Sediminicoccus sp. KRV36: one gene and its partner. The main gene of each other region encodes a partner of the protein of the gene in region 2 in a complex. Links are inferred from orthologs where the notes say so. Each region holds a gene or a part of one and is shown on either strand. Other genes may lie near its edges.

Region 1 (3,055 bases), 590 kb from region 2 along the record:
TGGTCGCCGTCACGATCTTCGTGGCGATGCTGCTGGCCTGGTGCGCCTGGCGCTACAGCGCCGCGCGCAACCCCGTCCCCTCGCAGAACAGCCACAACACCACGCTCGAAATCGCCTGGACCGTGATCCCGGTGCTGATCCTGCTGGTCATCGCCATCCCCTCCTTCCGGCTGATCTACTACCAGGACCGGGCGCGCGACGCCGACCTCACGATCAACGTGACGGGTCATCAATGGTACTGGAGCTATCAGTTCCCCGACCACGGCAATTTCAGCTTCGACAGCCGCCCCTTGCAGGATGACGAAATCCGCCCGGGCCAGCTGCGCGGCCTGGAAGTGGACGAGCCGCTGCTGGTGCCGGTGGGCCGGACCATCCGCGTCATGACCAATGGCGCCGATGTGATCCACAGCTTCTTCGTCCCCAGCCTCGGTGTGCAGCGCTACAGCATTCCCGGGCGCACGCTGGAGACCTGGATGCGGGCCGACCGCGTCGGCACCTTCTACGGCCAGTGCAACCAGATCTGCGGGACCAATCACTGGTTCATGCCCATCGTGGTGAAGGCCGTGCCGCAGGAGGAGTTCGACGCCTGGGTGGCCAGCGCGCGCACGCGCTTCGCCCGCCAGGATGACGCCGCCCCCGCCCTTGCGGATGCGGCCAACGACACCATTCGAATCGCAGCGGCGCGTCAGTAACGCAGCCGGCAAAAGGCTTCAGGAAAGGCACAAGGCACATGGCATACGCGGACGCGCATGGACATGACGACCACAAGCCGGGCTTCGTGAGCAGGTGGCTGTTCAGCACCAATCACAAGGATATCGGCACCCTCTACATCATCTTCTCGCTCTTCGCCGCGATCATCGGCATCGGCCTCTCGGTGCTGATGCGCCTGGAGTTGCAGCAGCCGGGCCTGCAGATCTTCTCCGACGGGCAGATGTGGAACGCCTATGTCTCGGCCCATGGCCTGATCATGGTGTTCTTCGTGATCATGCCCGCACTGATCGGCGGCTTCGGCAACTGGTTCGTGCCCATCATGATCGGCGCGCCGGACATGGCTTTCCCGCGGCTGAACAACATCTCCTTCTGGCTGCTGGTGCCGGCCTTCCTGCTGCTGGGCGGCTCGCTCTTCGTGGGCGGCGGTGCCGGCGCGGGCTGGACGATCTATCCGCCGCTTTCGGATGACCAGTATCAGACCGGCCCCGCCATGGACATGGCGCTGTTCGCCCTGCACCTGGCCGGCGCTTCCTCGATCCTGGGTGCCGCGAATTTCATCACCACCATCTTCAACATGCGCGCCCCGGGCATGACGCTGCACAAGATGCCGCTCTTTGTCTGGTCCATGCTGGTCACGGCCTTCCTGCTGCTGCTGGCGGTGCCGGTGCTGGGTGGTGCCATCACCATGCTGATCACCGACCGCAACTTCGGCACGGCCTTCTTCGACCCGGCCGGCGGCGGTGATCCGGTGCTGTTCCAGCACCTCTTCTGGTTCTTCGGCCACCCCGAAGTCTACATCATGATCCTGCCGGCCTTCGGCATCATCAGCCATGTCATCTCGACCTTCTCCAAGAAGCCGGTGTTTGGCTATCTCGGCATGGCCTATGCGATGGTCGCGATCGGCGTGGTTGGCTTCGTGGTCTGGGCGCACCACATGTACACCTCCGGCATGGATGTGGACACGCGGGCCTACTTCATGGCGGCGACCATGGTCATCGCGGTGCCGACGGGTGTGAAGATCTTCTCCTGGATCGCCACCATGTGGGGTGGCTCCATGCGGTTCGACACGCCGATGCTGTTCGCCATCGGCTTCATCTTCCTGTTCACGCTCGGCGGTGTGACGGGCGTCGTGCTGGCCAATGCGGGCATCACGCAGATCCTGCACAACACCTATTACGTGGTGGCGCATTTCCACTACGTGCTGAGCCTGGGCGCGGTGTTCGGCATCTATGCCGGCATCTACTACTGGATCGGCAAGATGAGCGGGAAGCAGTACCCGGAGAAGCTCGGCAAGATCCATTTCTGGCTGACCTTCATCGGCGTGAACCTGACCTTCTTCCCGATGCACTTCCTGGGCAACCAGGGCATGCCGCGCCGCTACCCGGATTATCCTGACGCTTTTTGGGGCTGGAACCTGATCGCCTCGCTGGGTGCCTATATCTCGGTCTCGGGCTTCATCTTCTTCTTCTACGTGATGTACGTGACCTTCAAGCGCGGCGCGCCGGTCCCGGCCAATTACTGGGGTGAGGGTGCGACGACGCTGGAATGGCAGATCAGCAGCCCGCCGCCCTTCCACAGCTTCGATGAGCTGCCGAAGATCCGTTGAGGGGGCGTTGCCCCCTCAAACTCCCCCAGCAGGGGACTCGTCCCCTGCACCCCCATTCCTCGGAGTTGCAAGAACCTGAGGTTCTTGCTGGGGAGTTTGAGGGGCAAAGCCCCTCAATCGAGGACCCAAATGAGTGACGTGACCACCACAGACATCGCCGGCGCCTCCGAGGTGCGCGACTGGATCACGCTGCTCAAGCCGCGCGTGCTGACGCTCGTCGTCTATACCGGCATCATCGGGCTCTTGGTGGCGCCCGGCGCCATGCATCCGGTGTTGGCCGTCACGGCCATTCTCTGCATCACCATCGCGGCCGGTGCGGCGGGTGCCATGAACATGTGGTATGACCGCGATATTGACGCGATCATGCGCCGCACCATCAAGCGCCCTATCCCGACCGGCCGCATCAGCGCTGATGCCGCCCTCACCTATGGCGTGGTGCTGGCCGTGGGCTCCGTGGCCCTGATGGGGCTTGCCACCAATTGGCTGGCCGCTGGCGTGTTGGCCTTCTCGATCTTCTTCTACGTCGTGATCTACACGATGCTGCTGAAGCGCCGCACGCCGCAGAACATCGTCATCGGCGGCGCGGCCGGCGCCTTCCCGCCGCTGATCGGCTGGATCGCGGTGACCGGCAGCATGGAACCGCTGCCGCTCGTGCTCTTCGCCATCATCTTCATGTGGACGCCGCCGCATTTCTGGGCGCTCTCGCTCTGGGCGCATCAGGATTATGAGCGTGCCGGC
Region 2 (2,978 bases):
CAGCCCAACTCGGCGCGCGCCTTCGTCGAGTCCCCCAAGGCGGTCTGCGCGCCCGGTGCCGCAGGATCGAGTTGGACCAGAAGGCGGCCCGTTGCCTGGCAATGCCCGGCCTCAAGGCGCCCCGCGCCGCGCCAGCCCAGTTCCGTGCCGAAATGGGCGAAGACGCGCCGCACCATCTCCCGCAGGGGATGGACCATGCCGCTGGCCAGGACGAAATCGCCCGGCTGCTCCTGCTGGAGCATCCGCCACATCGCCTCGGCATAGTCGCGCGGATGCCCCCAATCCCGCTTTGCATCGAGATCGGCGAGAAGCACGGGGCCAGCGCTGCCCTCGGCCAAAGCGGCCACACCCTGCAGGATGTACTGGCTGAGCGCGTGCGGCGCGCTCCGGGCGCTGTCATGCGGAAAAAGGATGCCGCTGGAGGCATGCATCCCATGCCTCTCGCGGGCCTGGGCCACCATCCAGCGGGCCTGCAGACGCGCCACGCCCAGCGCCGAATCCGGCCGCGGCGCGGTCGCTTCAGTGACCGGCGCATCACCGCCGCTGCCGAACATCTCATGGCCCGAGGCCTGGAACAGCCGCAGGCGCCCCGTTGCGTCATGCAGGCGGACAGCGTCCAGCAGCCGCTGCGTGCCCAGCGCCACAAGATCAGCCACCTGGTGCGGAATGCTCGACGGGGGCAGGCTCGGCCCGGCCAGGTTGTAAACCTCGTTCGGCTGAGCGCGCTGCAACACGCGCAGCAGGCTGCCCAACTCGGTCAGATCACCCTGATGGAGATGCAGATTTGTGCCTGCGCGAAGGGCCTTGAGGTGATCCGTGCTCGGCAGCGAGATGCGTCGGCTCACCCCATGCACGACATAGCCCCGAGCCAGGAGAAATCGCGCGAGACTGGTGCCGTCCTGACCCGCGATGCCGATGATCAAAGCGACTGGGGCAGTCATCTCAGCTCCCATGGACACTCCTGGCAGGAGCGTCGCTGTAGGAATAGCGGAGGATTTCGGTCATTGCCAGCGCAAGAAAGGCGAGCAGGGAAGGATCTCTCCCCGCCCATGCCCTGGCGATCGGGCGGCCCCCTTAACCCAAGGCCGCCACGCAAGCTTCAGTGATGGGCGATCTCGCCTGCGCCGGCGACATAGATCGACACGAAGAGGAAGAGCCACACCACGTCCACGAAATGCCAGTACCAGGCGGCGGCCTCGAAGCCGAAATGCCGTTCCGGCGTGAATTGCCCGGCCATGGCGCGGAACAGGCAGACAGCCAGGAAAATGGTGCCGACGATGACGTGGAACCCGTGGAAACCCGTCGCCAGGAAGAACACCGAAGGGTAGACGCCGCCGGTAAAGGCGAAGGGCGCCATGCTGTATTCCCAGGCCTGAAGCCCGGTGAAGGCCATGCCGAGCACCACCGTCAGCGCGAGGCCGATGATCAGGTTCTTGCGATCATTCTCCAGCAGCGCGTGATGTGCCCAGGTCACCGTGCAGCCCGAGAGCAGCAGGATCATGGTATTCAGGAAGGGCAGGCCCCAGGGGTCAAAGGTCTTGACGCCAGCCGGCGGCCAGATCGCGGTGGCGGCGCCGGAGACATGGTCCGGATAGAGTGCGAAGTGGAAATAGGCCCAGAAGAAGGCCACGAAGAACATGACCTCGGAGGCGATGAAAAGGATCATGCCGTAACGCAGACCCAGGCGCACCACCGGGGTATGCAGCCCGGCCGTCCGGCTCTCCTTCAGCACATCGCGCCACCAGCCGAACATGCAGACCAGGACGCTGGTGCCACCCAGCGCCAACACCCAGTTTCCGCCGCCATGCGCCAGCACGATGATGCCAAGCAGCATGGTACCGGCGGCGAAAGCGGCCAGGATCGGCCAGAAAGACGGCTCGACCAGGTGGTATGGGTGCTTGTAGGGGCTCGCGCCCTCGGCGTTGCTGGCCATCACTCGTCCTGCGATTGATCCCCCGGGGGCCGAGAGGGCGCCGGGGCGTTGCGGCGCACAATCCCGGAAAACGGCCCCGTGATCAAGGGTGGCCAGCCAGAACCGGGCGATCCGCCATCGGCGTTCAGCGATGGGCCGGCATGGATCCGCTAGCGCGGCCGGCCCACATGCGGCCCCGCATTGGCCAGGGCGCCCGCGCGCTCCGCGTCATTCAGGCTGCGGAAGAAGGTATAATTGATGCTGATGGTGCGGATGCCGCGCGTCGCCGGGTCCTCGGCGATTCGCGGATCCACCCAGAAGGCGAGCGGCATGTCCACCGACTGGCCGGGCTCCAGCGTCTGTTCCTCGAAGCAGAAGCAGGCCGTCTTGTGGAAGTATTTCGCGGCCACATCCGGCGTCACATTATAGGTCGAGATGCCCGTGACCGGCGTCGCGCCCAGGTTGCGCGCCACGTAGAAGGCCAGCGCCTCCTCCCCCACGCGCAACTGCACGGAGGGCTGCTGCGCCTCGAAGCGCCAGGGCAGGTTCGGCTGCGTCTGGGCGTTGAACCGCACCGTGACGGTGGCGGTGCCAGGTGCCACCGGCGCGGCCTGGCCGATCATCGGCGTGCCGCCAAAGCCCGTGGCACGGCAGAACAGGTCATATAGCGGCACGGCGGCGAAGCTGACCCCCACCATCAGCGCGACAAAGCCGAAGGCCGCGAAGCCGATGCGGCGATTTTTCCGGGCGAGGACCTCTTGCGGCGTCATGCCGGTGATCTGGCCCCTCGGGCGGAGGGACGCAAGCCTCTGGCCGGGTGTCGCCGCGTTAAGCCTTTCGCAACGCGGCATGCGGCACTTTCTGCCCAGGGCGCAGGATGGGCCCCCGGGAGATTTGGATGTCTTGTTGCAGCGCGCCGTGCCGGATGGTGCCATGCAGGATCTGATCGCACAGCTGCGCGGGCTGGGCCGGATCCAGATGCTGGCCCTGGCGGGCACGGCCATCGGCGTTCTCGGCCTGATCATCTTCCTGGTGATGCGTGCGGGCACCCCGGCGATGGGCCTGC

Evidence for each region.
Region 1: the proteins of LHU95_RS02070 (region 2) and ctaD are in contact, whole or in part, in a solved structure (PDB 7CUB), measured with the Escherichia coli proteins. The link is inferred for Sediminicoccus sp. KRV36 from one-to-one orthologs.

What each region holds. Positions count from the first base shown.
Region 1 is NZ_CP085081.1:1,026,882-1,029,936, forward strand. The notes cover bases 37-3,023. They hold ctaD (cytochrome c oxidase subunit I), read left to right. Parts: upstream 37-730; coding sequence 731-2,317; downstream 2,318-3,023. Other genes in these bases: coxB (cytochrome c oxidase subunit II), read left to right, coding at 37-692; LHU95_RS04535 (heme o synthase), read left to right, coding at 2,447-3,023. Outside these bases: more of coxB, read left to right, coding at 1-36; more of LHU95_RS04535, read left to right, coding at 3,024-3,055. UniProt on the Escherichia coli protein: Cytochrome bo(3) ubiquinol oxidase is the terminal enzyme in the aerobic respiratory chain of E.coli that predominates when cells are grown at high aeration.
Region 2 is NZ_CP085081.1:432,413-435,390, reverse strand. What follows is about bases 17-2,926. They hold LHU95_RS02070 (cytochrome c oxidase subunit 3), read right to left. Parts: upstream 1,934-2,926; coding sequence 1,100-1,933; downstream 17-1,099. Other genes in these bases: fliF (flagellar basal-body MS-ring/collar protein FliF), read left to right, coding at 2,816-2,926; LHU95_RS02065 (cytochrome c oxidase assembly protein), read right to left, coding at 2,083-2,682; LHU95_RS02075 (GDP-mannose 4,6-dehydratase), read right to left, coding at 17-941. Also shown: more of LHU95_RS02075, read right to left, coding at 1-16; more of fliF, read left to right, coding at 2,927-2,978. UniProt on the Escherichia coli protein: Cytochrome bo(3) ubiquinol terminal oxidase is the component of the aerobic respiratory chain of E.coli that predominates when cells are grown at high aeration.